2 regions of the Microbacterium faecale genome follow, and region 2 is predicted to be linked to the other one. Evidence: predicted binding sites of a transcription regulator. Region 2 holds the regulator's gene; the other holds the start of a gene.
The links. Region 2 encodes LexA, which represses DNA repair genes until DNA is damaged. Its sites were predicted from a motif close to TCGAACANNTGTTCGA; they were not measured.
Positions count from the first base shown of each region.

Region 1 (15,877 bases), on a different contig from region 2:
CCCGTGTCGGTCTCCGCAGGCTTGTCGGCCTCGGCAGCCGTGTCGGTCTCCGCACGCTCGTCGGCCGGTGCAGCCTCGCCGGTCTCCGCTGGCTTGTCAGCCGGTGCAGCCTCGCCGGTCTCCGCTGGCTTGTCAGCCGGTGCAGCCTCGCCGGTCTCCGCTGGCTTCTCGGCCTCGGCAGCTGCTGCGGTCTCGTCGCCGGCTGCGGTCTCGTCAGACGCGACCGTCTCGTCGGGCGTAGCCGTCTGGTCGGATCCAGCGGATGCGCCAGGTGCGGCAACGTCCTCCGTTCCGACGGTCTTGTCGGACGCGGTGGTCTGCTCGGTCGTCGCCGGCTGCTCAGTCGCAGGGGGCTGTTCGGACGCGGCAGTCGCGTCGAATCCGGTGGTGTTGTCGGGGACGGCGGTGTTGTCGGAGGTCGACACAGGAGGCTCCTTGGCGCGGTATCCGCGTAAAGGGGAATAGGACGGGTCCAGCCTAAGTCATTGGCGGGCCGCGCGTCGGGACCGTGACGGTAACGTGGGAGGGGTGAACTCCTCCGGTGCGCTCTTCGCGGGGCAGACGCCCCTCGCCGTGCGGATGCGCCCGGTCTCGCTCGACGAGGTCGCGGGGCAGTCCCACCTGCTCGGCGCGGGCTCGCCGATCGTCGCTCTCGCGGATCCTGACGGCTCGAAGCCGGGAACCGTCTCGGTGATCCTGTGGGGCCCGCCCGGCACCGGCAAGACGACGCTCGCGCAGGCGATCGCGCGGTCCTCGGGACGCCGCTTCGTCGAACTGTCGGCGATCACGGCCGGCGTCAAGGACGTGCGAGAGGCGATGCAGCAGGCGCTCGACCAGCGCGATCTGTATGGCGAGTCGACGATCCTCTTCCTCGATGAGATCCACCGGTTCACGAAGGCGCAGCAGGACGCGCTGTTGCCGGGTGTTGAGAATGGCTGGGTGATCCTCATCGCGGCGACGACCGAGAACCCGTCGTTCTCGGTGATCTCACCGCTCCTGTCGCGGTCGCTCCTGCTCACGCTCAAGCCGCTCACCGACGTTGACCTCGCGGGCCTCATCGACCGTGCGGTTTCCGACGCGCGCGGACTCGACGGCGCGGTCGTCCTGGAAGACGAGGCACGCGACGCGATCGTGAGCCTGTCGTCGGGCGATGCCCGCCGCGCGCTCACGGCGCTCGAAGCCGCCGCCGGCGTCGCCGCAAGTGAGGCCGACGAGGGATCCGTGCCCACGGTCACTCCGGACGGTGTCGCTCAGGCGGTGGACCGCGCACTGCTGCGTTACGACCGGCAGGGCGACGAGCACTACGACGTCATCAGCGCGTTCATCAAGTCCATCCGTGGATCGGATCCGGACGCGGCCGTGCATTACCTGGCGCGCATGATCGAGGCGGGGGAGGACGCGCGCTTCATCGCGCGTCGGCTCATGGTCCACGCGGCAGAGGACATCGGCATGGCGGATCCGCGCGCGCTGCAGATCGCGGTCGCGGCGGCCGATACGGTGCAGCTCGTCGGCATGCCGGAGGCGCGGATCCCGTTGGCGGAGGCGACGATCTACCTCGCGACGGCTCCGAAGTCCAATGCGGTCATCAGCGCGATCGACGCGGCACTCGGGGATGTGCGGGCAGGACGCATGGGCCCGGTTCCACTGCACCTGCGTGACGCGCACTACGCGGGAGCGAAGCGCCTCGGCCATGGGAAGGGATACCGGTACCCCCACGACGACGCGCGCGGTGTGTCGCCACAGCAGTATCTGCCGGACGAGCTCCGGGGTCGGCGTTATTACGCACCGACCACGCACGGGGCGGAGCGTGAGCTCTCCGAACGGCTCGAGAAGATTCGCCGGATCATCGGTGATTAGCGCCGGCGCGCTCTGTTAGACTTGATCGGCTCGAAGTCCGAGCACATCCCCTTCGTTATTCCCGCGGGTAGTGCGGCGTACGCCCGCGTGAGGGAAGAAGGCGGTATGTACGCCCGTGAAGCCGCATCTGCGGCACGTGAAAGGAACCGACATGGTTACGAAGGCACAGGACCGTCGCAAGGTCCGCCTGTCCCGCGCGCTCGGCATCGCGCTGACGCCGAAGGCTCAGCGCTACATGGAAAACCGTCCGTACGGCCCCGGCCAGCACGGACGCACCAAGCGCAAGGCCGACAGCGACTACGCCGTCCGTCTGCGTGAGAAGCAGCGTCTGCGCGAGCAGTACGGCATCCGCGAGAAGCAGCTGCGCACCCTGTTCAACGAGGCGAACCGCACCGAGGGCCTGACGGGTGAGATCCTCGTCGAGCTGCTTGAGATGCGTCTCGACGCGCTCGTGCTCCGTTCGGGCTTCGCCCGCACGACGTCGCAGGCGCGCCAGTTCGTCGTCCACCGTCACATCCTCGTCGACGGCAAGCTCGTCGACCGCCCGTCGTTCCGTGTGAAGCCGGGTCAGACGATCGAGGTCAAGGCCAAGAGCGAGGGTCTCGAGCCCTTCCAGGTCGCGGCCGCCGGTGGTCACGCCGAGGTTCTTCCCGCGGTCCCCGGTTACCTCGAGGTTTCTCTCGACAAGCTGCAGGCGAAGCTCGTCTCGCGCCCGAAGCGCGCCGAGGTTCCCATCACCTGTGAGGTCCAGCTGGTCGTCGAGTACTACGCGGCGCGCTAAGCACCCTTTTCAGCAGAAGGCGCCCCGAGCTTCGGCTCGGGGCGCCTTCTGCTTTGCTGTTCGGGTGGCCGGTTCTGCCCGGTGGCGTCACGACGCGGCAGCGAGTTGCTTGCGAACGATGTCGGCCCCCGCGCTCAGCGCGCTCATCTTCCCGCGCGCAACGTGACGGGGCAACGGAGCCATCCCGCAGTTCGTGCTCGGGAGGAGCTTGTCCGCATCGACGAACGCGAGCGCGTTTCGGAGGGTGTCGGCGACCTCTTCCGGAGTCTCGATGGCTTCGCTTGCCACGTCGATGGCCCCGAGCATGACCTTCTTGCCGCGGACGAGCTCGATCAGGTCCAGAGGCACGCGGGAACGGTGGCATTCCAGCGACACGATGTCGAGGGTGGACCGCTGCAAGAACGGCAGTGACTCTTCGTACTGCCTCCACTCCGGTCCGAGTGTCGCCTTCCACTCGGTGTTCGCCTTGATCCCGTAGCCGTAGCAGATGTGCACGGCGGTTTCCGCGCGCAGTCCTTCCGCTGCTCGCTCCAGCATCGCGACGCCCCAGTCCTGGAGCTCATCGAAGAAGACGTTGAATGCCGGCTCGTCGAACTGGATGATATCGACGCCGACGGCCTCGAGTTCCCTCGCCTCCTGATTGAGGATCGTCGCGAACTCCCACGCCAGCTTCTCGCGGCTCCTATAGTGGCGGTCGTAGAGCGTGTCGACCATCGTCATCGGCCCGGGAAGAGCCCACTTGATCGGCCCATCGGTCTGCTGACGCAGGAACCTCGCATCCTCGACGAACACGGGCTTCTCACGGCTCACCTCACCCACGACGGTCGGCACATTCGCGTTGTAACGATCGCGGATCCGAATGGTCTCGCGCTGCTCGAAATCGACTCCGCCGAGATGCTCGATGAACGTGGTGACGAAGTGCTGGCGGGTCTGCTCTCCGTCGCTGACGATGTCGATGCCGCTGCCGCGTTGCTCCTGGACTGCGATGCGCAGCGCATCCTGTTGTCCTTCGGCCAACTCGCCGTTCCGCAGTTTCCACGGAGACCAGAGGGTTTCCGGCTGCGCGAGCCATGACGGTTTCGGCAGGCTGCCGACGATCGAGGTGGGCAGGATCTTCTGCATGATCGGTGATCCCTTGCCGGTCAGCCGACGGGCGCAGGGTAGTTGGCGGCCCACTGTTCCAGAACTCTGCGGTGCGGCTTCACGAGATGCTCCTCCGTGTATTTCCCCTGGGTGATCGCGAGATGAGCGCGCTCGTCGCGGTCGTAGGCGATTTGAGTTCGCGAATAGTCGGGCTGGTCTAGGCTTGGTCGATAGACGCTGCCGGCGGCGGAGTTCGTGTTGTAGATCTCGGGGCGATAGATCTTCTGAAACGTCTCCATCGTGCTGATCGTGCCGATGAGCTGCAGATTGGGATAGTCGTTCAGCAGGTCGCCGCGGAAATAGAACGCCAGCGGCGCAGAACTGCCGGGCGGCATGAAGTATCGCGCCCGCAATCCCATTCTGTGGAAGTACGCGTCCGTCAGCGAGGACTTCTCCTGGCGATACTCGACGCCGAGGACCGGGTGATGGTTCTCGGTGCGGTGATACGTCTTGCTCGTGGAGACGCTGATACAGATCACGGGCGGCGCCGGGAAGTGCTCCTGATACGCGGCGGATTCAAGGAAGCACCTGAAGAGCTTGCCATGCAGTTCGCCGAAGTCGTCGGGCACGGTGAACGTCGTCGTGGTCTCGTTGACCGTCGGCAACAGCACGCTGAAGTCGAAATCGCGGACATAGGACGAGAAGTTGTTCCCGACGATGCCGCGGTGGCGTTGCCCGGTTCGCGTGTCGAGGATCTGCACGTCCAGAATCTCAAGCAGCGGGAACTCCTTGCCCTCCCCGCTCGCCGTGAACTGCAATTCGACGGAGATGATCTCGAGTTCGACGGCGTACCGCTCCCTGTCCGGGTTGTCCCAGTGCGCGAGGTCGTTGAACCGACGGTCGATCATCGTCAGGGCGTTGCGGAGATTCTGCTTCCGGTCGTCGCCTCTCGCCAGATTCGAGAAGTTCGTGGTGGCGCGCGAACTACGCGACGGCACGTAGTCCTCGTCGAAGCGCGTGGTGGTGATGCTGAATGTGAACTCGTTCGCCATGAGCGGTCAATCCGGGGTTGATCGGCCGGGATCGGCCATGCGGAAGTCGGTCGCCCTATCGTGCACGCAGTCCCCGGGTATCGAGAAATTCGAGATGACTATGAGTGGGTATAGCCTCAAGCTATGTCACAGGCATCGGGCGGGATCACGCTCCAGCGGCTCCACTACTTCATCGAGGTCGTTGCGGAAGGGTCGATCAGTGCGGCCGCCGACCTCCTCTATGTCTCCCAGCCGACCATGTCCGCGGCGATGAAGGACCTGGAGGCTCGGGTCGGCCGCACCCTTCTCGTGCGCTCGGCTCGCGGGGTGACGCTGACCGCCGATGGCACGGAGTTCCTTGGCTATGCCCGGCAGATCGTCGAACAGGTCGACCTCCTCGAGCAGCGCTACCTCGGCCGGCCGCCGTCGCGGCGCCTGCTCGGAGTGTCGGCGCAGCACTACTCATTCGTGGTTGAGGCATTCGTCCGCATGGTGAGGAGCAATGCGGCGGCCGAGTACGAGTTCTCGCTGCGAGAGACCCGCACGTGGGAGATCATCGAAGACGTCCGACTGTTTCGCAGCGAACTCGGCGTCCTCTACCGCAACGATTTCAACCGGAACGTGATCGACAAGCTGCTCCGGGACTCCGGGCTCGCGTTCACTCCGCTCTTTCTCGCCGCACCGCACATCTTCGTATCGCGCACGAATCCGCTTGCCGCTCGAGACCGCGTCACCCTCGATGACCTCGCGGACCTGCCGCGGCTCACGTTCGACCAGGGGGCGAACAACTCGTTTCACTTCGCTGAGGAGGTCCTCTCGACGTTGTCGAGCAAGCAGGAGATCCGTGTCTCGGACCGTGCGACCATTTTCAATCTCATGATCGGGCTGGACGGATACACCATCTCGACGGGCGTCATCAGCGACGACCTCGATCCGGAGATCGTCGCAATCCCGCTCGACGTCGACGAATCGATCGAGATCGGCTGGATCGGCCATTCCGCGGTGCCGCTCACGGAGCAGGCGCAACGCTACCTCGCGGAGCTGCGCAAGGTCGTGGCCGACTTCGGGATCGCGGTGCTCGACTAGGGTGCGATGTCGATGTCGACGTCGGTCGTCGGCCTGCTCATGGGTGCGCCGAGAGATGACGGTTCGGAGGAGCGCACCTGCCCAGGGCGTTCGGGGTTGTCCGCTACGATGAATGCCATGGGTAGTTTGATCTGCATGAGCGCGATGACGCGCGCGCTGGTTTTCCGCGACCGCAGCGCCTGACGGCGCGCTCGCACCCCACGCTTCGCGCGTCGTCCATCCGAGAGACCCTGTGCCTCGGAACGGCGATCCGACGTCTGACTGTCCTCTTCGTCCTTTCTGAGGCGCTCCGCATCTTGCATCTTGGAGCGCGCTCATGCCGCGATCAGTTTTCGGCGGCCGACACGAACTCGGCCAGAACTTTCTTGTCCACGCACCGACCATTACACGCATCACCCGGCTCGTCGCACGTACGGAAGGCGCGATCCTGGAGATCGGCGCGGGCGACGGAGCGCTCACGCGATCGCTCGCCGCGCTCGATCGCAGGATCACGGCGATCGACATCGATGAGCACCGCGTGCGGCGGCTCCGCAGTGACCTGCCTCGTGTCGAGGTTCAGCACGCCGACGCGCTGCGTTACCCGCTGCGGCATCCGGTGTTGGTCGGCAACGTGCCGTTTCATCTCACGACGCCGATCCTTCGCCGTATCCTCGCGACGAACGGCTGGGATCACGCCTTTCTGCTGACCCAGTGGGAGGTGGCTCGCAAGCGCGCCGGGGTCGGCGGACGCACGATGATGACGGCGCAGACCGCGCCGTGGTTTTCGTTCACCCTGCACGACCGTGTTCCGTCGTGGGCGTTCGCGCCGCGACCGAGTGTGGACGGCGGCGTCCTTCACATCCGTCGGCGAGACCGAAGCCTCATTCCGATGAAAGACCGCTCGCCGTACTCACGATTCGTGAGATCGGCGTTCACGGGGCGCGGCGGTTCCTTCGATCGCATCCTTCAGAACGCGATGGGCGTCGACCGAGCGTGTGCGAGGCGCGTGCTCGCTGACGCGGGCGTCGCCGCGCGCGGGTTGCCGCGGGACCTGACGGCCGAACAGTGGGCGGCACTCTGGCGCGGCCTGAAACGGTGACCTGCTCGTGCGCCGGCGGCGCCCGACCAGTGGTGGGGTCGGCGCTGCTGCGGCGCGGAGCCAGGAGCGTCGACGCCACAACGTCGACGAGTCAGGCACCGCGTCCGCACGGCCGGCTCTTCGCGACAGTCGCGAAGTAGCGACGTCCTGCCTGCACCTACATCACGGTCACGCGCCGAAATCGGTCATGGGCTCATTCTGAGAGAGCTGATCCTCGCGTCTACGTCGCCCTTCGCGTTGCCCAGGGCGGGTCATCTTCGTCGTCAGAGCCGGCCGTTTGCCGGAAGAACACGCGACTCACTGGTTCGTCTTCGTATGTGCGTCCGGTCGGACTCGTCCATTCCATGACGCCATGTGCACGTTGGGTCACAGACCACCCGGACTGGTGTTTCATCACGTGATGGCTCTCGCAGAGGTGTGCGAGGTTGGTGAGCGTCGTTGACCCGCCTCGGGCATAGTCGCGCGTGTGGTCGACGTCGCTACGGCGTGCGGGCGTGGTGCATCCGGGGAACCGGCAGGTGACGTCGCGCCCGATCAGCGCCCGTCTTTGTCCTGAGGATGGTCGGTAATGATCGACGTGTTCAATGACGCCCGTCTCAGGTCGGTAGAAGAGTCGTTCCCAGCCCGCGGCGCGCCCGGCGATGCCCCGGGCTGTGTTCGGCGAGATGAGCCCGCCCTCGTCGATCCAGCTGATGCCGTCGCTTGGGTCGATGATCTGCTCGACCGGGACGGTGACCTGCACGGTTGCGCTCACCTCGGCGAGCGCGGACCCGGATCCGCTTGCGTGCAGCTCGTGGGCTGTGGGGGAGGACGTCAGGATCAGATCGGTGAGGATGTCGACTCGGAGTTGGTCCGTCGTCCGGAGATCGGTGGCCGTCACCGCGGAGTCGGCGTTGAGAAGCGAGGGGCCGGATGCGGCGTCTGCTGACTGCGCGCGCCCTGACGTCTGAGCGACGGCTTCGCGCGCATCGTCGCCGTCGGCGCGACCACTTCTCGCCCCGCCTGCCTCGTCACGGTCCGGGTCGGCATTTTCGCCGTTGGCGTGATCAGCCGTGGCTCGCGCCGCGTCGGTATGCGCGCGGATGGAACGTTCGTTGTCGGCGCGGTCGACCTTGGCCCCGCCTGCGTCGGCATAGTCCCGGGCGCCGCTGTTGCTGTCGGCGCGAACGCTTCTGGTTCTGACGTCGTCGCCACGGTCCCGGGCGGCACTTTCGCTTGCGGCGCTCACCTCGCCGATGCCGCGCGCGCCTTGGGCCTCGCGTCGAGCCCTGCGTCTGTCAGTCTTCACGACCTTCGCCAGCTGCGTCGCGCGGTCGTAGATCGCGCGCGCTTCGAAGGTCGGCATGTAGAAGAGCAGGTCACTCATGCCGTCGTCGCGTTCGGTCAGCGTCACGAACCGCTTGGCTCGTTCGCGCTCATGGCGTTCGTGCAGCGAAACGGCGTCGAGCTGCGCGACCTGCTGCTTCACGATCCGCTTCAGGTCGCCGGGAGTGCTCGTCTCCGCGAACGGAACCGCCGCGTCATCGAGCGAGGCGCGTGCGTCGTGGTCGAGCACCCCGCCCGCGTCGGCCACGGCGCGGGCATGTCGTGCGCTGATCCGCCCGTCGCAGAGGGCTTCGCGCATGCGTGGATAGTCGGAGACGAAACCCTCGGCCTCTTCCATGACGTGCTTCGCCGCGGCGGGGTGGGTGTGCGTCGCCGCGGCGATCTCGGAGGCCATCGCCCTGCGTGCATCCTCGATACCGTTCGGGGCGGGCGATCGCTCGCCTTCCGCATGCGCGATCTCTGCCAGCTCCGCCAGCACGAGAGCCTTCTTTCCTTCCGCGCGGGCGATCTCGCGATCGCACTCCACGACTTCGTCGACGAGGACCCGCGCGCGCTCACGCTGCCGGGGATCCAATCCCTCGAGCTTTCGCGTGATGCGTTCGGCGTCCATATGTCAACGCTACGAGGGACCACTGACATTCGAAGAAAGATTCGAGCCGGGATTCACTTTGAGGTCAGGGAACGCGCTGGCATGCCACCTTATATCGTCGCGCCCCGGCGAATGCAGCGCATCAGCGAGGAGAACACCGCCGTGATCGAGGAGTCGATCATCGCTTTCGCTCGCCGCGGTCGTGCCGCTGTCCTGGCCCGTTGCGTGTCCGTCGTACCGATCGCGCCCGCCCGCACCTTCATCCGCCTCGTGTACGCTCGCCGGACCGTCAGCGCGAGAGCGGGCACGGCGGATAGGATGCACGTATGAAGAAGCTCCTGTGGTTCCTGCTCGGCATCGTGGGCGGGTTCGTGGCCGCGCACTTCATGACCAAGGATCCTCGCGGCAACGAGCTGCTCGCGTCGATCGACTCGCGCATCAACGGGTTCACGGATGCGCTTGCCGACGCGTACCGGGCCGAAGTCGCCCGCGAGACCAACGACTGACCGCCACAGGCTCTGACAAGGACGCATTCCCTGATATGAAGACCGCGGAGATCGCTACCCGGTACCTCGATCACTTCCGCTCGAAGGATCACACAATCGTTCCCTCGGCGTCGCTCGTCAGTGACGACCCGTCGCTGATGTTCACGGTCGCGGGCATGGTGCCGTTCATTCCCTACCTGACCGGCGTCGTTCCGGCCCCGTACTCGAGGGCCGCTGACCTGCAGAAGTGCATCCGGACGAACGACATCGAAGAGGTCGGCAAGACCGCCCGCCACGGCACGTTCTTCCAGATGATGGGGAATTGGTCCTTCGGCGACTACTTCAAGGAAGGCGCGATCACGTACGCGTGGGAGCTCCTCACCTCCAGCGAGGCCGACGGAGGCCTCGGCTTCGATGAGAAGGACCTCTGGGTCACCGTCTACGAGACCGACGATGAGGCGGCCGACATCTGGCGCCGCGTCATCGGTCTGCCCGCCGAGCGCATCCAGCGAATGGGGCGCGAGGACAACTACTGGCACACCGGCCAGCCCGGTCCCGGCGGCCCCGACTCCGAGATCTTCTTCGACCGCGGACCGGCCCACGGTCCGGGCGGCGGCCCCGCAGTCGATGACACCCGGTTCATGGAGCTGTGGAACCTCGTGTTCATGCAGGAGATGCTCGCCGACGTGAGGAGTCAGACCGACTTCCGCGTCGTCGGCGACCTGCCGCAGAAGAACATCGACACGGGCATGGGGCTCGAGCGCGTCGCCTTCCTCAAGCAGGGCGTGCAGAACATGTACGAGATCGACCAGGTGCGCCCCGTGCTCGATCGCGCGAGTGAGCTGAGCGGTCGTCGCTACGGCGCCGACGCCGGCGACGACGTGCGCTTCCGGATCATCGCCGACCACGTACGCAGCTCCATGATGCTGCTGAGCGACGGCGTGACCCCGGCGAACGAGGGACGCGGCTACGTGCTGCGGCGCCTCATGCGCCGTGCCGTGCGCTCCATGCGCCTTCTCGGCGTCGAAGAGGCCACCTTCCCCGAGCTGTTCACCGTCTCGCGGGACGCGATGAAGGAGAACTACCCGGAGCTCGAGACCGACTGGGAGCGCATCTCCACCTACGCGTACGCCGAGGAGGATTCCTTCCTGCGCAAGCTGAGCGCCGGCACGACGATCCTCGACACCGCGCTCGAGAAGGCCAAGGACACGGGAAGCTCCTCGCTCGGCGGCGACCAGGCGTTCCTGCTCCACGACACCTACGGCTTCCCGATCGACCTCACACTCGAGATCGCGGGCGAGGCCGGACTCGGGGTCGATCGCGACGCCTTCGACGACCTCATGCGCCGTCAGCGCGAGCGGGCGAAGGAAGATGCGCGCTCCCGCAAGAGCTCGATCGCCGACGTCAGCGTCTACCGGGAGTTCCGCGCGCTCGGCGAGACCGCGTTCCTCGGCTACGACGAGCTGACGGCCGCGAGCCGCGTCGTCGGGATCCTCGTCGACGGAGCGCCGGTCGACCGCGCGGTCGCCGGACAGGTCGCCGAGGTGATCCTCCCCGAGACGACGCTCTACGCGGAGTCGGGCGGCCAGGTCGCCGACAAGGGCACGATCATCGGCAGCGGATTCGAGCTCGACGTGATCGACGTGCAGCGGCCCGTGGCCGGACTCATCAGTCACACCGTCACCGTGCACACGGGCGAGGTCGGCATCGGCGATGCCGCGACGACCGTGGTCGACGAGGCGAACCGGCGTCGCGCTCAGGCCGCGCACTCGGCGACGCACCTCGTGCACGCCGCGCTCCGCGACACGCTCGGTTCCGGCGCACGGCAGGCCGGATCCCTGAACCGGGCCGGATACCTGCGCTTCGACTTCTCGTGGGGGCAGGCACTGTCCGACGCGACCAAGTCGGAGATCGAGGAGATCACGAACCGCGCGATCGGCGACAACCTCGGGGTCGCCACGCGCACGATGTCCCTCGACGAAGCGAAGGCTGCGGGAGCGATGGCCCTGTTCGGCGAGAAGTACGGCGACACCGTTCGCGTCGTGGACATCGGCGGGCCCTGGTCGCGTGAGCTGTGCGGCGGAACCCACGTGGCGACCTCCGCCGAGATCGGCCTCGTGTCGCTCACCGGTGAATCGTCGGTGGGCGCGGCGAACCGCCGCGTCGAGGCGCTCGTCGGCGCCGACGCGTTCCGTGAGCTCGCCTCCGAGCGTCGGATCGTCCAGGAGCTCACCAGCGCCCTCAAGACACCGAAGGACAAGCTCGCCGGCCGCGTCGCCGAGCTGTCGGCGAACCTCAAGCGCGCCGAGAAGCGGATCCAGGCCTTCGAGGCCCAGAAACTGCAGCAGCGCGTGCCGGAGCTGGTCGCCGCCGCGGCGCCGGCCGGTCGCATCACGCTCGTCGCCGAGGCGCTCGGTGACGTCGGGTCCGCGGACGACGTGCGCACGCTGGTCACGCAGGCGCGCGAGCGCCTCGCGGGCGAGGCAGCGGTCGTCGCCCTCATCGGCGTCGCGAACGACCGCCCGGTCGTCGTGATCGGCACCACCGAGCGCGCGCGCGAGAGCGGTGCGCAGGCGGGCGCCCTCGTCAAGCTCGCCACCGGCGCGCTCGGCGGCGGGGGAGGCGGCAAGCCGGACCTCGCGCAGGGCGGTGGACAGGACTCGTCCGCGATTCCCGCCGCGCTCAGCGCGCTTCAGGACGCGGTCGCGGCGCTTTAGGCGATGGGGGAGTTCCGACGCGGAGTGCGTCTCGCGATCGATGTCGGGCGCGCTCGTATCGGTGTCGCGCGGTGCGACCCGGACGGCATGCTCGCCGTGCCGGTCGAGACCGTGGCGCGCGCGAGCGGATCCGTGGCCCGCATCGGTGACCTCGTCGCCGAGTACGAGCCGATCGAGCTCGTGGTCGGCCTTCCGCTCAACATGCGTGGCGAGGACACGCCGTCGACTGACGACGCGCGTCGATTCGCGACGGAGCTGGCTGCAGCGCTTCCCGAGACGCCGATACGCCTGGTGGATGAGCGCCTCAGCACGGTGAGCGCGCACACCGCGCTCAGACAGTCGGGTCGCTCTCAGAAGAAGTCTCGCGGTATCGTCGATCAGATTGCGGCGGTGGTGTTCCTCCAACACGCCGTCGACACTGAGAAGACCACTGGCCGTGCGCCCGGCACGGTTCTGGACGAGGAGTAATAGGTCCGTCATGACCGAGCCCGATTCCCCTGAAGCCAGGCCGCTGACGAGGCGCGAGCTGCGGCAGCAGCGCGAACGCGAGCGGAACGACGGCGCGCCAGCGCCCGATGACGGCGACGCAGCGGCGGTGTCGGTACAAGAACCGCCGCGCTCACCTGAGCCTGAGCCTGAGCCTGAGCCTGAGCCTGAGCCTGAGCCTGAGCCTGAGCCTGAGCCTGAGCCTGAGCCTGCACCTCGCCCCGCCGTGCGCGACCAGAAGCCCGCTCCGGCCGAGTCGACGCACCCGCGCACCGTGCCGACCGCGGCGACGCCCGCACGGGAAGCGAGCGGATCCGCCGCGCAGTTCGCCCCGCCGTCGTCAGCTGGCGCCCCGGCGCCCGGGGGCGACGCGGGACCGTCGAATGACTCCGTGCACAGCTACGCCGCGGCGGCCGCCAGCGGTTCCACGCTCGAGAGTCTCCTGACGCCGGCGGAGGGGACGGCCGCGCGCCCGAAGAAGCGGCGCGGCGGTGCGATCGCGATCATCGTGATCATCGTCGCGCTCATCGTCGCGCTGGTACTCGGCGGGATGTGGGCCGCGAAGACGTATGGCGGGCCCATCGGCGAGCTCCTCGGCTGGAACTCGGAGCCGACCGACTACGAGTCCGGACAAGCCACCGGCGAGGCCGTCATCATGATCCAGCAGGGCGACACGGGCTGGGAGGTCTCGCAGGCGCTCTATGAGGCTGACGTCACGCGCACCGAGTCGGTCTTCTACGACATGCTCGTCGACGCGCAGCAGAACCCCGAGTTCCGCCCCGGCATGTACGAACTGCAGCGGATGATGACCGCATCCGCCGCGCTCGAGCGGCTCGAGGACCCGGAGGCCCGGCTTCCGGGCGTCGCGTTCCCGGAGGGATACGCGAACGACCAGATCGCGCCCGTCATCGCGACGGCACTCGAGGTCCCCGAGGGCGAGGTCGTCGCGGCACTCGAGGATCCGTCCGACTACGGCGTCGACGCGGACTCCCTCGAAGGGTGGCTTTTCCCGGGAACCTACGAGTACACGCCCGGCACGGAAGTCACCACGGTGATCCAGGACCTGGTCGACCGCACCCGCAGCACGCTCGAAGACGCCGGCGTGCCCGAGGACCGGATGCAGCGCGTGCTCACGATCGCATCGATCCTCGAACGCGAGGCACGGGCGGAGGAGGACTTCTATCGTGTGTCTCGGGTGATCCAGAACCGTCTCGACGACGACATGCGCCTGCAGATGGACTCGACGGCGCAGTACGGCTACGGCGAGATGCACGACGGCGATGTCTTCAGTTCAGCCGAGGCGCTGGAGGACGACAACGCGTGGAACACCTACGCCCACACGGGCCTCCCCGTTGGACCCATCTCGAACCCGGGAGCACTCGCGATCGACGCCGCCGTCAATCCCACTGACGGCAACTGGCTGTACTTCGTGACCGTGAACCTCTCGTCGGGAGAGACGCGGTTCGCGTCGACACTCGCCGAGCACGAGGAGTACGTCGCCGAGTTGCAGCAGTGGTGCGCCGACAACCCGGACGAGACGGGCTGCGGGTGACCACCCACCGCCTCGAGGTCTGGGGCGATCCGATCGGTCACAGTCGCTCTCCGGTGCTGCACGCCGCGGCCTACCGAACGCTCGGCCTCGACTGGCTCTTCACGCGCCGCGAGGTGCCCCTCGGTCGCTTCGACCGCGCCCTGGCCGACGCCAGTGTGCGCGGCCTCGCCGTGACGTATCCGCTCAAGCAGCGCGCGCACGATGCGGCACCATGGCGGGATCAGCGCGCGGCGGTGACCGGAGCGGCGAACACGCTGCTCCCGACTGAGGAGGGACTGCGCGCCTACAACACCGACGTCGGCGGCATCGTCCGCGCGCTCGACGAGCTCGATCTCGCGGCGTCGCGGACCGTCCGGATCGTTGGCGCGGGAGCGACGACCATCTCGGCCGTGGCCGCCCTCGCGGAACTCGGAGTCGCCCAGGTCGAGGTCGCCGCACGCCGTCCCGAGCAAGCCGCCGCCGCGGCGGACGTGGGCACCGGACTGGGCCTGTCCGCACGCGGCGTCTCCTTCGACGCCGTCGCCCGTCCTGTCGACCTGACGATCGCGACGCTGCCCGGCGGCGCCGAGCTCGCGCCGGACGTCACCGACCGGCTCGCCGCGAACGGAGGGGTGCTCTTCGACGTTGCATACAGCCCGTGGCCGAGCGCCCTCGCTTCCGCATGGCCGGCGCCCGCCCACCGCGGCCTGGGCATGCTCCTGCACCAGGCCGTCCTCCAAGTGCGGATCTTCCTCACCGGGAACGTGGACGAACCGCTGCCCGATGAGCCCCGCGTCGTGAGTGCGATGCGAGACGCTCTAGGCTAGGAGCCATGCTCCGCGTGCTCACCGCCGGCGAATCGCACGGCCCCGAACTCATCGCCATCATGGAGGGACTCCCCGCGGGAGTCCCCGTCTCGATCGACGACATTCAGGCCGACCTGCAGCGCCGAAAGCTCGGCTATGGCCGCGGCTCGCGGATGAAGTTCGAGCAGGACGAGCTCACGCTCTCCGGCGGCGTGCGCCACGGCCTCAGCATGGGCAGCCCCGTCGCGATTCGCGTCGGCAACACCGAATGGCCGAAATGGACCGAGGTGATGAGTGCCGAGCCGACCGAGCTCAGCGCGATGTCGCGCGGTCGGGGAGCGCCGCTGACGCGCCCTCGTCCTGGTCACGCCGACCTCGTCGGCATGCAGAAGTACGGCTTCACGGAATCTCGACCGATCCTCGAGCGCGCCAGCGCGCGCGAGACGGCGGCGCGCGTCGCGCTCGGAGCGGTCGCCCGCTCCTTCCTCTCCGAACTCGGGATCCGGCTCGTCGCGCACACGCTGTCAATCGGCCCCGTCGCGGTTCCTGACGACGCACCTCTTCCCACGCCCGACGACGTCGAGCGCCTCGATGCGGATCCGCTGCGCTGCTTCCACTCGGCTACGAGCGAGCGCATGGTCGCCGAGATCGACGACGCCAGGAAGTCGGGCGACACGCTCGGCGGCATCGTGGAGGTCATTGCCGTGGGCCTGCCGCCGGGGCTGGGCTCGCACGTGCACTGGGACCGTCGCCTCGACGGCCGGCTTGCGCAGGCGCTCATGAGTATCCAGGCCATCAAGGGCGTCGAGATCGGCGACGGCTTCGAGACGACGCGGCGGCGCGGTTCCGCTGCGCACGACGAGCTCTACGCGTCGGCGGACGGGATCTCGCGTGGCTCCGATCGCGCCGGCGGCACCGAGGGCGGTATGTCGACGGGCACGACGCTGCGCGTGCGTGCCGGCATGAAGCCGATCGCGACCGTCCCGCGCGCGCTCGACACGATCGACGTCGCGACGGGCGA
Region 1 covers NZ_BMHO01000001.1:1,974,873-1,990,749, forward strand. Annotated here, with positions in the region: gene IEW87_RS09300 (DUF349 domain-containing protein) at 1-425, opposite strand, end outside; gene IEW87_RS09305 (replication-associated recombination protein A) at 580-1,857, shown strand; gene rpsD (30S ribosomal protein S4) at 2,009-2,638, shown strand; gene IEW87_RS09315 (methionine synthase) at 2,726-3,760, opposite strand; gene IEW87_RS09320 (putative oxygenase MesX) at 3,781-4,773, opposite strand; gene IEW87_RS09325 (LysR family transcriptional regulator) at 4,897-5,838, shown strand; gene IEW87_RS15145 (hypothetical protein) at 5,835-5,957, opposite strand; gene erm (23S ribosomal RNA methyltransferase Erm) at 6,155-6,916, shown strand; gene IEW87_RS09335 (HNH endonuclease signature motif containing protein) at 7,137-8,852, opposite strand; gene IEW87_RS09340 (hypothetical protein) at 9,158-9,337, shown strand; gene alaS (alanine--tRNA ligase) at 9,373-12,033, shown strand; gene ruvX (Holliday junction resolvase RuvX) at 12,037-12,501, shown strand; gene mltG (endolytic transglycosylase MltG) at 12,512-14,071, shown strand; gene IEW87_RS09360 (shikimate dehydrogenase family protein) at 14,068-14,877, shown strand; gene aroC (chorismate synthase) at 14,883-15,877, shown strand, end outside.
Region 1: IEW87_RS09335 (HNH endonuclease signature motif containing protein) is a predicted target of LexA. The motif match lies at 8,882-8,897, and genes of this name have one in related genera.

Region 2 (15,877 bases):
CGCTGTCGTGTGGCACGGGCACGGTCGCCGCCGCACTCGCCGTACGCAGTTGGGCGGGCGACGGTGCACCGGACCAATGGCGCGTCGAGGTGCCCGGCGGCACGCTCGGGGTGAGGATGTTCCAGGGCGCCGGCGGCGAACACGTCGCGCTCTCCGGTCCGGCGACGCTCGTCTTCTCCGGCACCGTATCGCTGGCCTGACGCCGGTTACAGCGGAGCGAGCGCGGCGCGAGCGTGCGAGACGACCGACTCGCGGATCGCGGTGAGTGCCTCCGAGGCGATGTTCCACTGCTGCCAGAAGAGCGGCTCGGTCATATCGGGTCCGCCGAGCGGAGCGAGTGTCCCCGCCTCGAGCGACGGCTGCGCTTGCGCGGGTGGGAGCATGCCCCAGCCCATACCGAGGCGCACCGCCGAGGCGTAGTCCTCTGAGGCCGGCACGTAGTGTCGCGGGGGAGTGTCGGCCTCGACGCCGTTGGCTCGGAGCCAGTCTGACTGCACATCGTCCGTGCGGTCGAACTCGATCACAGGAGCCGACACGAGCGCCGCGGGAGTGACGCCGCCGCGGAACCACCTCCGCACGAACGTCGGGGTCGCGACCGCGAGGTACTCGGTCGCGCCGAGAGGCGTGACGACGCAGCCCGCGATCGGCGTGCGCTGCGACGTGATCGCGGCCAGAGCGGATCCGGATTCCAGCAGCCGCGCCGTGTGATCCTCGTCTTCTCGCAGCAGTTCGAACGTGAGATCGTGCGCATGGGTGACCGCCTCGAGCGCCGGCAGCAGCCACGTGGCCAGTGAATCGGCATTAACAGCGATCGGCACGTGCATTCTCTCCTCGCGCTCGATCGCGAGCGCGACCGACGCGTCATGGCCGACTGCCGCGTACTGGCGGGCGAGACGGACGACGGTCGCGCCCGCCGGTGTCGCGCGGATGGGGCGCGACCGGATGATCAGCACCCGCCCCAGCTGCGATTCGAGCGCGCGCAGGCGCTGGCTCACGGCCGACGGCGAGACCTTGAGGCGCTGTGCCGCGCGCTCGAAGGATCCCTCATCGACGATCATCGCCACGGTTTCGGCGAGCTCCGGTGCGATCCACATTAGCGTTGCTTCACCATCCTGCAAATATCCGTATCTGCTTTGGATTGTCGCACGGATCCGCGAAGGATGGGGGCGTGTTCACCGCTCTCTTGGCCGGCCTCGGTCTGTGCCTGTCGATCATCGCCGCGCCCGGCGCACAGAACGTGTTCCTCCTGCGGGAGGGCATTCGTCATTCGGACGGCACCACGCGGCACCCGATCGTGCTCGCGATCATCTGCCTCGCGTGCGACGTCGTCCTCGTCTCCGCGGGGGTCGGAGGATTCGGCATCGTCGTCGAGGAGGTGCCGTGGCTCTTTGACGCCGCGCGCTGGGCCGGTGTCGTCTTCCTCGCCGGGTACGGCCTGCTCGCCGCATGGCGCGCGTTTCGCGGCGGATCGGCGATCGATGTCGGGGGAGAGGGCCACGCACGTGGCGGATCCGCGGAGGTGTCTGCCGACGCCGGCACGTTGTCGGAGGATCCCGCGTACGGGAACGTCGCGACCGCCACGATCGTCGCTCGCGCGCAGCGCACGCGCGGCACGCTGCTCCCGGCCGTGCTCACGTGTCTCGCCATCACGTGGCTGAACCCGCACACCTACCTCGACACCGTGCTCCTGCTCGGATCCATCTCCACCACCTACGGCGACGCGCGATGGTTCTTCGCGGTCGGCGCGATCCTCGGCAGCGCGGTGTGGTTCGCGGTCCTCACCTTCGGGGCGCGCGCCGCCGCTCGCTGGATGGGCTCGCCGCGTTCCTGGCGGATCCTCGATGCCGCCGTCGCGGTGCTGATGCTCGGCCTCGCCACCGCCCTCGCTCTCGGCTGAGCCACGGCCGGCCGGCCCCTTCGCCGAGCATCTCGAAATTCGCCGAGCATCTCGAGCAATTCGCGGATCCGGCCCATTGCGGCCGAATTTCCCGACGCTCGGCGAGCGGGAAGCTATCGATCGATGGTGATGACCTCGGGGAGACCCAGCGCACGCCAGTATGCAGAGGCCGCGTTGCCGGGTGAAACGATCCCGATGCGGACGAGCCACGCTGTGAGCACCATGCCGTGCGTTCCGATGATCAGATCGCCCTCGTGCCGTTCGACCGCCGCGTCGAACCGTGCGCCCGCCTTCGAGAACGACTCCCAGCCGTGATGCCGATCGTCTGTCTCGCCGCGGATCCACGCGTCACGACGTTCGCGAAAGCCCTCGTCGACGGCTTCCTTCCTCCGTGCCTCGCCGAAGTCCGGATCCACGATGACGTCGGCGACATCGTGACCGGTCATGAGGGCGACGGTTTGCGCGGCTTTGACCTCGTCGCTCGCGAGGATCGAACACGTGCCTCTCGACGACAGCGCCCTACCGAGCGCGGCCGCCCGCCCGGCTGTCGTGAGGCGCCAACGCGAGGGATCGGTGGCGGCATCGACCTCCGGCATCGTGTGACGCACGAGCGTGATGGTTCGCATTTCTCGATCGTCGCAGATCTCTACTGTGGCACCTCGCCGAGCATCTCGAGATTCGCCGAGTATCTCGAGTGCTCCGCCGATCCGGCCCGTTGCGGTCGAATTTCCCGACGCTCGGCGAAGCGGCCGTGTAGCGTTCGGCAGCCTGCCCGGCACTTCGCCGAGCCGTTGCGACTGAGCGGAGTCAGCTGGTCGCGATCGGACCGGTTCGCGGGTCGCTGTGGTGGCGCACCTTGATGACCCGGAACCCCTTCGCCGTCGCGTGGCGGCGGGTGGAGAAATCGGTGGTGAAGGTGGCCTCCATCCAGCGCTGCAGGGAGTCGCTGCCCAGGTTCTTCTGCACGACCAGGTATGCATCGCTCTTGCGATCGAGGCGCGGGATCCACGTCTCGAGGAGCTCATGCAGGGCCGGCTTGCCGATGCGGATCGGCGGGTTGGACCGGATCGTCCGAAAGGCGACGTCCGAAGGGATCTCATCGGCGGTGACGGCGCGAACATTGTCGAGGCCGAGCGCCTCGGCGTTGCGCCGTACGAGGTCGAGCGCGCGCTCGTTGACGTCGAGGGCCCAGATGCGTGCGTGCGGCGCCTGCATCGCGAGCGTCAGCGAGATGGCGCCCCAGCCGCACCCGAGGTCGAGGAAATCTCCGCCGGGCGGCGCATCGGGTGAGTTCGACAGCAGCACGTCGGTGCCCCGGTCGATGCGGTCGGGGCTGAAGACGCCGTTCGCCGTGGTGACCCCGACCTCGCGGCCATCGAGGGTCACACGGATCCGGCGGGTCTGTTCAGGGCTCGCGGGCGCCGCGCTGAAATAGTGATCCGCCATAGGCGGCGAGCCTACCGGAGCACGCGGCGTCGCGGTACCTGCCCCCGCGTGCCGTTCCCGCGCTAAACTGGAGGGCTGACCATCCGCGAAAGGACCCTCGTGCCCGACACCACAGGCGCTGAGAACCACCCCGACATCGAGACCGACGACGTCGTCGAACGTGTCCTCGCCCGCGACCGTGCACGCGGCGAGGCGCGCATCTTCGGTGCCGCGCAGGCGCTGCAGCCCGACGATTCCATCGTCGTCGACGACGAGCAGTGGGATCTCGCCGACCGCCACGCGCTCCGCCGCGTCGGAGGTCTCTCCACCGAGCTCGAGGACATCACCGAGGTCGAGTACCGCCAGGTGCGGATGGAGAACGTCGTCCTCGTCGGCATCTACTCCACCGGCGCACAGGTCGACGCCGAGAACTCCCTCCGTGAGCTCGCGGCGCTCGCCGAGACCGCGGGATCCGTCGTCCTCGACGGTATGCTGCAGCGCCGTCCGAACCCGGATCCGGCGACCTATGTCGGTCGCGGCAAGGCCGAGGAGCTGCGAGACGTCGTGAACGCGGTCGGTGCGGACACCGTCATCGCCGACACGGAACTCGCGCCGAGCCAGCGTCGCGCGCTCGAGGACGTCGTCAAGGTCAAGGTGATCGATCGCACCGCGGTGATCCTCGACATCTTCGCTCAACACGCCAAGACCCGCGAGGGCAAGGCGCAGGTGGAGCTCGCCCAGCTCGAGTACCTGCTGCCGCGACTGCGCGGCTGGGGTGAATCGATGAGCCGCCAGGCCGGTGGCCAGGTCGGTGCCGCCGGCGCCGGCATGGGATCCCGCGGCCCGGGTGAGACGAAGATCGAGCTCGACCGCCGCCGCATCCGCACGCGCATGGCGGTGCTGCGCAAGCAGATCCGCAGCTTCGCGCCCGCGCGTGAGGCGAAGCGTGCGGAGCGCGGCCGCAACGCGATCCCGTCTGTCGCGATCGCCGGCTACACGAACGCCGGCAAGTCGAGCCTCCTGAACCGCCTCACGCAGGCGGGTGTGCTCGTGGAGAACGCGCTGTTCGCGACGCTCGACTCGACTGTGCGCCGCACGGAGACAGCCGACGGTCGCGTCTTCACGCTGGCCGACACCGTCGGGTTCGTGCGCAACCTGCCGCACCAGCTCGTCGAAGCATTCCGCTCGACGCTCGAGGAGGTGGCGTCGGCCGACGTCATCGTCCATGTCGTCGACGGCAATCACCCCGACCCGGCAGGCCAGCTGCAGACCGTCCGCGACGTGCTCACGGAGGTGGGCGCGCGGGCCATCCCCGAGATCGTCGTGTTCAACAAGATCGACCTCGTGGACGACTCCCAGCGGCTCGTCCTCGCGGGTCTCGCGCCGCGCGCGGCGTTCGTCTCCTCGCGCACGGGTGAGGGAATCGATCAGCTGCGGAGCCTCGTCGAGGACACTCTGCCGCGCCCCGAGGTCGAGGTGCGCGCGCTCATCCCGTACGGGCGGGGGGATCTGCTCGCGCAGATCCATGAGTCGGGGCAGTTCCTCGACCAGCGTCACGAGGAGCAGGGAACGCTGGTGCATGCGCGCGTCGGGCAGCGTCTTGCCGCGGAGCTCGGGCCCTTCCTCGCGGCCTGAGCACGCTCAGTCGAGCGTGATCGGATCCACGCCAGGCGCCTCGAAACCGAGCACCTGACCGAGGAAGGCGAGCTCGCTCTCGAAGCAGCGCACGATCGTCTCCGAGCGTCGGAATCCGTGACTCTCGCCCTCGAACAAGAGGTACGCGTGCGGCACCCCGTTCTTCGCGACCGCGTCCCGCAGAGCCTCGGACTGCGACGGCGGCACCACCGGATCCTCGCTACCCTGCAGGATCAGCAGCGGGGTGGTGAGCGTCTCGGGGCGTGAGAGGGGCGAGCGCACGATGTACTCCTGCTCGTCCTCCGGCCACGGCCCGACGAGGCCGTCGAGGTAGCGTGCCTCGAAGTCGTGCGTCTCGGCGAGCAGCATGCGCAGATCGGCGACTCCGTAGCGACTGATGCCTGCGGCGAAGACATCCGTGTCGGCGAGGGCGCACAGCACGGTCCAGCCGCCCGCGGATCCGCCCTTGATCGCGAGTCGCTTCGGATCCGCGCGCCCGGCTTCCACGAGTCCGTTCGCGGCGGCCGCGACGTCCTGCACGTCCGCGATGCCCCACGCGCCGTTGAGCCGCTCGCGGTAGGCGCGTCCGTAGCCGCTCGATCCGCCGTAGTTCACATCCAATACGCCGATGCCGCGGCTCGTGAAGAACGACGCATTCTGCGAGAGGTCGCCCGTGACGTGACCCGTGGGGCCGCCGTGCACGAGCACGAGAACCGGCGGCAGTTCTCCGGCAGGCGCGGTCGCGGCCGCGTTCGCCGGCGGATAGAAGAAGGCATGGACCGGACCCAGTGGACCGGGGAAGGTCAGCGGCTCGGCGACGGACTGCATGCCCGAGGAGAGATCGGCCTCGCCACCGCGCAGCGGTCGAAGGGAACGCGCGGACACGTCGAGCTCCCAGAGCCCGCCGGGCACCGTCGCTCCGCCGCCCGTCAAGAGCGCCGTGCGCCCACGCACGTCCTGGAGCTGGATGTCGCCCGTCAATGGCGTCTCGAGCTCGGTCACGATCCCCGACGTGGGCTCGACGAGCATGAGACGCGAGCGACCGTTCGTGACGACCGCGACGACGTTTCCGTCCTCGAGCTCGGCGAACCACCGCGACCCGAGGCTCCAGAGCGGGCCGCCGGTGTCGCCATCGACCGAGTAGATCGGCTCCGGAGCGCTCGTCGCGAGCCCGTCATCGAAGCGGATCCGGAAGAGGTTCCATCGCTGCGTCCACGTGCGGTCGGCGCGCGCGGCCGTCGTGGGCGGATCCTGGGTGAACAACAGCTCGTCGTCGCCGGTCCACTCCGGCTGCAGGGCCGAGACGTTCTCACCGCGGCTCGCTTCGCGCCCGCCGGCGAGGCATCGCCAGTCGGTGACTGTGCCGTCGTCGGCGAGCGTGCCGACGCGCAGCTCTGCGGCGTCCCATGGCATGTCGGGGTGGTCCCACGCGACCCACGCAAGGCGGTCGCCCCGCGGGGAGGGGAAGGCGAGGAAATCGCTTCCCGCGACGACTGACGTAATGGCGACCGGATCCGTGGCGCCGGAAGCGTCGAGAGGGATGCGGACGATCTCGCGTCGCGGGGTCTCGTGCGGGCGCTCGTGCGTCTCGCGCACGGCCCACAGTGCGTCATCGGCCCACACGAGATCGCCGTGCACGAATCGTGAGTCTGCGGGCGTCAGCGGGGCAGGCTCGACGCCGGGCGCGGCCAGGTACACGCGCTGATCGCTCTGCTCGACGAAGACGAAGCGTCCCTGCTCCTGCGAGATGACGGTCCACGCACCTCCGCCGTACTCGTGCACGCGCGATCGCGCGCTCCACGGCGCAGGCAGGATCGGCGCATCGTGGCCGGATCCGAGGATCGCCGTACGCCCCTTCTCGGAAGGCACCGACTCGGCCCACCACACCTCGTCGGCGACGTACTGCGCGTGTCCCAGCCGAAGCGTGCCGAGCGGCATGTCCTCGGGATGGATCGGCGAGGGCCACGTGCCGTATGGGCGAGAGGTGAGATCAGCCATGTCTCCACGCTATGGCACGCGCCTGGCCGATCGCACCCGGGGCGCCGGGTTGTGGAGCCGTCGCGCGCTCGGAGCCTGCGCAGAGGCGAGCGATTGTGAGATATGCGCTATACGGCGCGCATCACGGCCACGATCTTGCCGAGCACGACAGCCTCATCGCCGAGGATCGGCTCGAACGCGGTGTTGCGCGGGAGGAGCCACACGTGCCCGTCGCGCTTGCGGAAGGTCTTCACTGTGGCCTCGCCATCGAGCATGGCCGCGACGATCTCGCCGTTCTCTGCCGTGTTCTGCGTGCGTACGACGACCCAGTCGCCGTCGCAGATGGCAGCGTCGATCATCGAATCGCCGGACACCTTCAGCATGAACAGCTCGCCATTGCCGACCAGTTGGCGGGGCAGGGGGAAGACCTCTTCGACGTGCTGGTCCGCCGTGATCGGCACGCCGGCCGCGATCTGGCCGACGAGTGGCACCATCGCCGCGTCCCCGACGGCCGGAGCCGCGTCGGCCGGGCTCTCGGTCGATGTGCCGGGAAGCTCGACGAGTACCTCCATCGCGCGCGTCTTGCCGGGGTCGCGTCGGAGATAGCCACTGAGCTCGAGCTGACCGAGCTGGTGAGTGACACTCGACAGCGATTTGAGGCCCACTGCGTCGCCGATCTCGCGCATGCTCGGCGGATAGCCGTTCACCTGGATCGAGCGCTGGATGACTTCGAGGATGGCGATCTGCTTCTCGCTCAACTGTTTGCGACGGCGCCCCCTCGGGGCGGTCTGCGGGGTGATGTCGGCGCTCATCCGCTCGTTCCTCTTCGAATGTCAGTGGTTGCTGGTGAGGTGTGCTGCGTGAAGGAGACGCTACCGGAAACGGGGCGATCTTCGGGAGATTTGTTCGAGTGTGTCGCCAATTGATCTCCGGATTATTCGAAAAACCGCTTGACGGATTCGAACATTCGAAGATACATTCGGTACATCAATACGAGAGAAGGTCATCTGATGAGCACGGTTACCCTCACGGCACCCGCGTCGCACATTCCGGCCACCCGCACGCGACTGCGTCTCACGACGCGCGGTCGCCGCGTCCTCGCATCGCTTGCCGCCCTTCCCATCGCCGCGGCGGTCGCCGTCGGAATCATCGGCGGCGGGTCCGCCGTTGGGTCCGGAGACGGCGGCGCTCCGGCGGGAACGTTCGACACCGTGACCGTCATGCCGGGGGACTCCCTGTGGTCGATTGCCCAGAGCGTCGCGCCAGCGCAGGACCCGCGTGACGTCGTTGCCGAGATCAGTTCGCTGAACCAGCTGTCGAGCTCGGGCGTCGACGCGGGCCAGAAGCTCTCCATTCCGGCGGCTTACTCGACCGGAAGCTGACCACACGGTCGTAGCATGGAGGGGTGACCGCGACACTCGACGACCTCCCCATACGCGACGACCTCCGGGGCCAGCGCCCGTATGGAGCTCCGCAGGCGCCGCTTCCCATCGCACTCAACGTCAACGAGAACACTCACGTGATCTCCGAGGATGTGGCCGATGACATCGCCGGATCGATCGCGAAGACGATCTCCGAGCTGAACCGGTATCCCGACCGTGAGTTCACCGACCTGCGCGAGGCGTTCGCCTCCTACCTCGGTCACGGACTGACTCCCGAGCAGATCTGGGCGGGCAACGGCTCGAACGAAGTCCTCCAGCAGGTGTTGCAGGCCTTCGCCGGACCGGGGCGCCGCGTCTTCGGCTTCTCGCCGACGTACTCGATGTATCCGCTGCTGACGCGCGGTGTGGGCGCCGAGTGGGTGGCCGGGTCGCGTGGCCCGCGCTACGAGATCACACCCGAGGACGCCGCGGAGCAGGTGCGCGCGGCCGACGCGGACGTCGTGATCCTCTGCGCGCCGAACAATCCGACCGGTACACCGTTGCCGATCGAGGTCGTCGAGAGCGTCTATGAGGCCGCGCGGGGGATCGTCGTCGTCGACGAGGCATACTTCGAGTTCGCGCCGTCCGAGGCGCCGTCGGCACTCACCCTTCTTCCCGGACGGGAGCGACTCATCGTGTCTCGCACGATGAGCAAGGCGTTCGCCTTCGCGGGGGCGCGCGTCGGATACCTCGCGGCGGATGCCGCCGTCACCGACGCCCTGCGTCTGGTGCGCCTGCCGTACCACCTCAGTGCGCTCACGCAGGCGGCCGCGGTGGCCGCGCTGCGCCACAGCGACGAGATGCTGCGGACCGTGGACGACATCGTCGTGCAGCGCGATCGCATCTCGGCGACGCTTGAAGCGCTCGGCTACGACCCCTACCCATCCTGGAGCAACTTCGTCATGTTCGGCGGCGTCGAGGACCCGCAGGAGACGTGGCGCCGATTGTACGACCGGGGCGTGCTGATCCGCGACGTCGGCGTTGCCGGCCACCTCCGCGTCTCGGCAGGCACCGAGAGCGAGACGACCGCGTTCCTCGACGCCCTCGCGGCCGTCGGCGACGCCTGAGCGTCTAGGATTCGGATATGACCAACGCCCGCACCGCGCGCCGCACCCGCACCACGAGCGAGTCCTCGATCGAGCTCGAGATCAACCTCGATGGCACGGGTGCGAGCGACATCGACACGACGGTTCCGTTCTTCGACCACATGCTCACGGCGTTCGCGAAGCACTCGCTGACCGACCTCACCGTGCGCGCGACGGGCGACACGCACATCGACGTGCACCACACGGTTGAGGACACCGCGATCGTGCTCGGCGAGGCGATCCGCGAGGCGCTCGGTGACAAGTCTGGCATCTCGCGCTACGGCGACGCCCTCGTCCCGCTCGACGAAGCGCTCGCCCAGGCGGTTGTCGACATCTCGGGGCGCCCGTATCTCGTGCACTCCGGTGAGCCGGACGGATTCGAGCTGCACCTCATCGGCGGCCACTTCACCGGCTCGATGGTGCGTCACGCCTTCGAGGCCGTCACGTACCACGCTGGCCTCACGGTGCACGTCCGCGTGCTCGCTGGCCGCGACCCTCACCACATCGCGGAGGCCGAGTTCAAGGCGTTCGCCCGGGCGTTCCGTCAGGCGAAGGCGCTCGACGCCGCTGTTGATGGGATCCCGTCGACCAAGGGCGCCCTGTAATGGCCCAAGCCCCCGTCGTCGCGATCCTCGAATACGGGTCCGGCAACGTCCACTCTGCAGTCAAGGCGCTGGAGTCCGCGGGGGCGGACGCGCGTCTGACGCGAGACGCTGGTCTCATCGCAGCGGCCGATGGACTGCTCGTCCCCGGCGTCGGCGCGTTCAGTGCGGTGATGGACCAGCTGCGCGGCGTGCACGGTGACATGATGATCGAACGTCGTCTCGCCGGTGGCCGACCGGTGCTCGGCATCTGCGTCGGGATGCAGATCCTCTTCGAGCGCGGCACCGAACGCGGCGAGGGCGCCGATGGACTCGCACAGTGGCCGGGAGAGATTTCCGAGCTCGATGCACCCGTCGTGCCGCACATCGGGTGGAGCCGCGTCGAACCCGGCGCTGACTCTCGCCTGTTCGCGGGGATCGAGGACGAGCGCTTCTACTTCGTGCACTCGTTCGCGGCCCAGGACTGGACGCTCGAGGTCGACCCGCCGTTCCCGGAGCCCGCGGTGACGTGGGCGACCCACGGATCCCGTTTCGTGGCGGCGGTGGAGAACGGCCCGCTGACGGCGACGCAGTTCCACCCGGAGAAGTCCGGCGACGCCGGCATCGCGCTGCTGCGCAACTGGATCGAAACCCTCTGACCGGTGCACCCCGCTCGGATTGTGCGGAACCGGGAGAGCCGTCTAGCCTTAGCGATTGTGCATCCGCAGGAGATTCCCGCGGCGATCGAGGAGAGATGAACGACTTCGCTTCTACACCCGGCCTGACCCTCCTGCCCGCCGTTGACGTCGCAGACGGCAAGGCGGTCCGCCTCACTCAGGGCGAAGCGGGATCCGAGACGAGTTACGGAGATCCCGTCGAAGCCGCCGAGCAGTGGCGCGATCAGGGCGCCGAATGGATCCACCTCGTCGACCTCGATGCGGCCTTCGGGCGCGGTGAGAACACCGCGATCCTCCGCAAGGTGATCAAGCACATGAAGGGCATCAACGTCGAGATCTCGGGCGGCATCCGCGACGACGCGTCGCTCGAGGCCGCGCTGGCCTCCGGAGCGGAGCGGGTCAACCTCGGCACCGCCGCGCTGGAGAACCCCGACTGGACCGAAGCGGTCATCGCTCGCTATGGCGAGGCCGTCGCCGTGGGGCTCGACGTGCGCGGCACGACGCTCGCCGCACGCGGCTGGACGAAGGACGGCGGCGACCTCTGGGAGGTGCTCGATCGTCTCGAGCGCGCCGGATGCGCGCGCTACGTCGTCACCGATGTGACGAAGGACGGAACCCTTCGCGGCCCGAACATCGACCTGCTGAAGCAGATGACGGAGCGCACCGACAAGCCCATCGTCGCCTCCGGCGGCGTCTCGAGTCTCGATGACATCGTCGCGATCCGCGACCTCGTCTCCCATGGAGTCGAAGGCGCGATCGTGGGCAAGGCGCTCTACGCGGGTGCGTTCACGCTCGCCGAGGCACTGGATGTCGCCGGACAGTGATGGCAGCGACGCGCGGCCACTCCCGCCGCACCTCGCCGACTCGGCGGGGCAGCCGTGGGCGGGCCGTACGTTCCAGCAGAACCCGGCAGCCGGCGACGACGGATCCGCGGATCCCGCACTGTGGGCAGCGCTGACGCGATTCCGTGAGGGAACCGCGGAGATGACCGACGTCGTCGATGCGCTGCGCGAGGCACGCGTGCTGGTGCCGCTCGTCGCCGAAAAGGGCGAGGAAGGCGTCGGCCCAACCGGACTCACCGTCGACAAGACGCAGGAACTGTCCATCGTCACGGTGTGGGCACCCGACGGACGGAAGGTGCTTCCGGCCTTCAGTTGTGTAGAGACGATGCGCGCGTGGAATCTCCACGCGCGTCCGATCCCGGTCGCGGGCACGCGCGCGGCCCTCGCGGCCGCGGGGGAGGATACCGACCTCGTCGTGCTCGACCCGACGAGCCCGACGGAGTTCGTCGTGCGCCGCCCGGCGGTTTGGGCCATCGCACAGGATCAACCGTGGGTTCCCGCGTGGCTGAGCGAAGAGGTCGTGGGCGCATTCCACGCGTCGATCGGATCCGAGCTCGCCGTTCACGACCTGCGCGTCGAGCCCGGTGACCCCGAGGCGCGACTCCGCGGCCCCGAGGTCACCGTGACACTCACACTCATGCAGGGACTGGACCGCAGCGAGCTCGACACGGTGATGCAGCGACTCGCGAAGCGGTGGGCGGCCGACGACCGGATCGCAGTTCTCGTCGATTCCATGCAGGTCTCCCTTCGCTGACGCCCCGCTGAGGAGCACTGCGGCCGCTGGGGCGCGTCGCTAAACCTGGCACCTACTGCGCTGGCCGAGGCACGCCGTTGAGCAACGCACCCTAGGAGACGGGGCCCGTGAACTTCTCGCCCGGGCCCTTGCCGATGGGGTCGGGGATGGCGGAGATCTCACGGAAGCGCAGCTGCAGGGAGCGCAGCCCGTCGCGGATCGGACGCGCGTGCATGTCGCTGATCTCGGGTGCGGCGGCGGTGACGAGGCCGGCGAGGGCGTTGATCAGCTTGCGCGCTTCGTCCAGGTCGGTGAACCGCTCCGCATCGGGATCCTCGCCGAGCCCGAGCTTGACGGCGGCGGCGCTCATGAGGTGCACGCACCCCGACGCAATGACTTCGACGGCCGCGACGTCGGCGATGTCGCGGACGGCGTCGGTTGCCGCCGCAGCGCGCTGCTGCTCCTCCCAGTGAGCGTGACGCTCGGCGTCGAAGGAATGTGCGTGGTCGCCGGTCGTCGTGCTCATGAACTGCCTTCTGCTAGACTGTTGCGGGCTCCGAACCTTGTTCGGACGAAAGAGGATCTCCATCCCACCCGCGCTTGCCGTTCCAGGCTACCGGGTCCACATGACACTCCGCCCGCCGCAAGGTGGGTAGGGGCGGGCATCTGCTCGCCTGAGGGTGAAGGTGTGCGCGAGCGGTCTGTCGCGTCGCACGGGTGGCTGGTGATCTCTCTCCCGCCCGTGGCGCGATCCTCGCATCACGGTGGCTCATCGACTACCGCACACTAGGAGTTCCGCATCAGCGATCCCCGTATCAACGAGCGCATTCGCGTTCCCGAGGTCCGTCTCATCGGACCCGGAGGCGAGCAGATCGGCGTTGTCGCAAGCTCGGTGGCCCTGCGCCTCGCGCAGGAAGCCGACCTCGACCTCGTCGAGGTGGCACCCAACTCACGTCCTCCCGTCGCCAAGATCATGGACTACGGGAAGTTCAAGTACGAGACCGCGCAGAAGGCCAAGGAAGCACGCCGCAACCAGGCCAACACGGTCCTCAAGGAAGTCCGCTTCCGCCTGAAGATCGATCAGCACGACTATGAGACGAAGCGCAAGCGTGCTGAGGGGTTCCTCAAGGCCGGCGACAAGGTCAAGGCCATGATCCTGTTCCGTGGGCGCGAGCAGCAGCGTCCCGAGATGGGCGTTCGCCTGCTGATGAATTTCGCTGAGGAAGTTGCTGAGCTCGGAGTCGTCGAGTCGCGGCCGAAGATCGACGGGCGAAACATGGTCATGATCATCGCCCCGACGAAGAACAAGTCTGAGGCGAAGGCCGAGCAGAACGCACAGCGCGCGGCCAACAAGCGAGCAGCGCGCGACGCGAAGCACGCTGACAAGGAATCCGCGAGCGAGTAGTCACGCAGAATGTCTTCCCGCCGCATGTGCGGGCAGGACCCACGTCGCCTCCAGGGGCGCACACGTCAAGGAAAGAACAATGCCGAAGCAGAAGACCCACTCGGGAGCCAAGAAGCGCTTCAAGATCACCGGCAGCGGCAAGCTCAAGAAGCAGCAGTCGGGAATGCGCCACAACCTTGAGCACAAGTCGAGCCGCCGGACGCGTCGCCTGAACAAGGACCAGATCGTCGCCAGTTCCGACGTCAAGGCCGTCAAGAAGCTCCTCGGCCGCTGAGCCGCTCGAACCGAATTCGTTAAGGAAATATCATGGCAAGAGTCAAGCGCGCGGTAAACGCGCACAAGAAGCGTCGCGTCATCCTCGAGCGTGCCTCCGGCTACCGCGGTCAGCGTTCGCGCCTCTACCGCAAGGCCAAGGAGCAGGTCACTCACTCGCTCGTTTACGCGTACCGCGACCGTCGTAAGCGCAAGGGCGACTTCCGCCGCCTGTGGATCCAGCGCATCAACGCCGGCGCACGCGCGAACGGCCTGACGTACAACCGCTTCATCCAGGGCTTGAACGCCGCGGGTGTCGAGGTCGACCGCCGCATGCTCGCGGAGCTCGCGGTGAACGAGCCCGCGACGTTCGCGAAGCTCGTCGAGGTCGCCAAGGGCGCTCTGCCCTCCGACGTCAACGCGCCGAAGGCCGCGTAACCAGGTCTCACAAGAGGGGCGCTCCCGTTCGGGAGCGCCCCTCTTCGCGTCTCCGCGACGTGGTCGGTCTTCGTAGACTGGGGGGATGCTCGAGAACCCCCGCGCCGCGCGTGTCCGCACGATCCGCAAGCTCTCCCAGCGCAGTGTGCGCCGTGACACCGGGCGGTTCGTCCTCGAGGGCCCGCAGGCGGTTCGAGACGCGCTCACCGCCCGTCCCGACCTCGTCGAGCAGCTGTATACGACGCCGACGGCTCTCGAGAAGCACCGCGACATCCGCACACTCATCGATGACGCTGTGGCGGAGAACCCGGAGCTCGTGTGGGAGTACGCCGACGAGACCGTCATCGACGCGATGTCGGACACGGTGACGCCGCAGGGGGTCGTCGCCGTCGCGCGGCAGAACCCCACGGCGCTGAAGGACATCTTCGCAGGCGCCCCACGACTCATCGTGATCTGCGAAGAGGTGCGAGACCCCGGGAACCTCGGCACGATCCTGCGTGCGGCGGACGCGGTCGGCGCCGACGGCGTCGTGCTCACCGGTCGCACGGTCGATCCCTTCAACGCGAAAGTCGTGCGGTCGACAACGGGCTCGCTGTTCCACGTCCCGTTCGCCGTCGATGCGGATCTGGCGGATGTCGCCGGTCGCGCCCGTGCGGCAGGGCTCCAGGTCTTCGCCGCCGATGTGCGGGGAGAGGACCTGCTCGGCGCGCGCCGGGAGGGCGCACTCGAGAACCCCACGGCCTGGGTCTTCGGCAACGAAGCGCGGGGGCTCACGAGCGACGCCGTCGCCCTCTGCGACCGGTCGCTGAAGCTGCCGATCTATGGGCGAGCGGAGTCACTCAACCTGGCGACCGCCGCGAGCGTGTGTCTGTACGAGTCAGCGTTCGCGCATCGCGCTGCGTGACGGTCCGATAACGCTGAAGAATTCGTCGGCGCGGGAGCGTGGCGCGGCGGGGGATCTCAGTCTAGGCTGACCGCCATGGCAGAGCCGCTCGTTGTCATTGACCATGTCGAGAAGCACTACGGTGACTTCCACGCGCTGAAGGACATCAACCTCACCGTCGATCCGGGTGAGGTCGTCATCGTGATCGGGCCGTCAGGATCCGGTAAATCGACGCTGTGTCGGACGATCAACCGCCTCGAGACGATCACGAGCGGGTCCATCGCGATCGACGGCAAGGAACTTCCCGCGGAGGGCAAGGAGCTCGCGAAGCTCCGTGCTGAAGTCGGCATGGTGTTCCAGTCGTTCAACCTCTTCAGCCACCTCACGATCCTCGAGAACGTGACTCTCGGACCGATCAAGGTCAAGGGGATGAAGAAGGCCGACGCCGATAAGGAGGCGCGCCGCCTGCTCGACCGCGTCGGGATCGCGCATCAGGCCGAGAAGTACCCCGCTCAACTGTCGGGTGGCCAGCAGCAGCGCGTCGCGATCGCCCGCGCGCTGGCGATGCATCCCAAGATCATGCTGTTCGACGAGCCGACCAGCGCGCTCGACCCCGAGATGATCAA
Region 2 covers NZ_BMHO01000002.1:20,256-36,132, reverse strand. Annotated here, with positions in the region: gene dapF (diaminopimelate epimerase) at 1-200, shown strand, start outside; gene IEW87_RS13105 (LysR family transcriptional regulator ArgP) at 207-1,094, opposite strand; gene IEW87_RS13100 (LysE/ArgO family amino acid transporter) at 1,169-1,897, shown strand; gene IEW87_RS13095 (histidine phosphatase family protein) at 2,011-2,523, opposite strand; gene IEW87_RS13090 (class I SAM-dependent methyltransferase) at 2,705-3,343, opposite strand; gene hflX (GTPase HflX) at 3,443-4,957, shown strand; gene IEW87_RS13080 (alpha/beta hydrolase family protein) at 4,964-6,955, opposite strand; gene lexA (transcriptional repressor LexA) at 7,063-7,746, opposite strand; gene IEW87_RS13070 (LysM peptidoglycan-binding domain-containing protein) at 7,945-8,316, shown strand; gene IEW87_RS13065 (histidinol-phosphate transaminase) at 8,340-9,422, shown strand; gene hisB (imidazoleglycerol-phosphate dehydratase HisB) at 9,440-10,045, shown strand; gene hisH (imidazole glycerol phosphate synthase subunit HisH) at 10,045-10,680, shown strand; gene priA (bifunctional 1-(5-phosphoribosyl)-5-((5-phosphoribosylamino)methylideneamino)imidazole-4-carboxamide isomerase/phosphoribosylanthranilate isomerase PriA) at 10,776-11,522, shown strand; gene IEW87_RS13045 (SseB family protein) at 11,506-12,294, shown strand; gene IEW87_RS13040 (DUF1844 domain-containing protein) at 12,386-12,799, opposite strand; gene infC (translation initiation factor IF-3) at 13,073-13,678, shown strand; gene rpmI (50S ribosomal protein L35) at 13,758-13,952, shown strand; gene rplT (50S ribosomal protein L20) at 13,985-14,368, shown strand; gene IEW87_RS13020 (TrmH family RNA methyltransferase) at 14,454-15,272, shown strand; gene IEW87_RS13015 (amino acid ABC transporter ATP-binding protein) at 15,348-15,877, shown strand, end outside.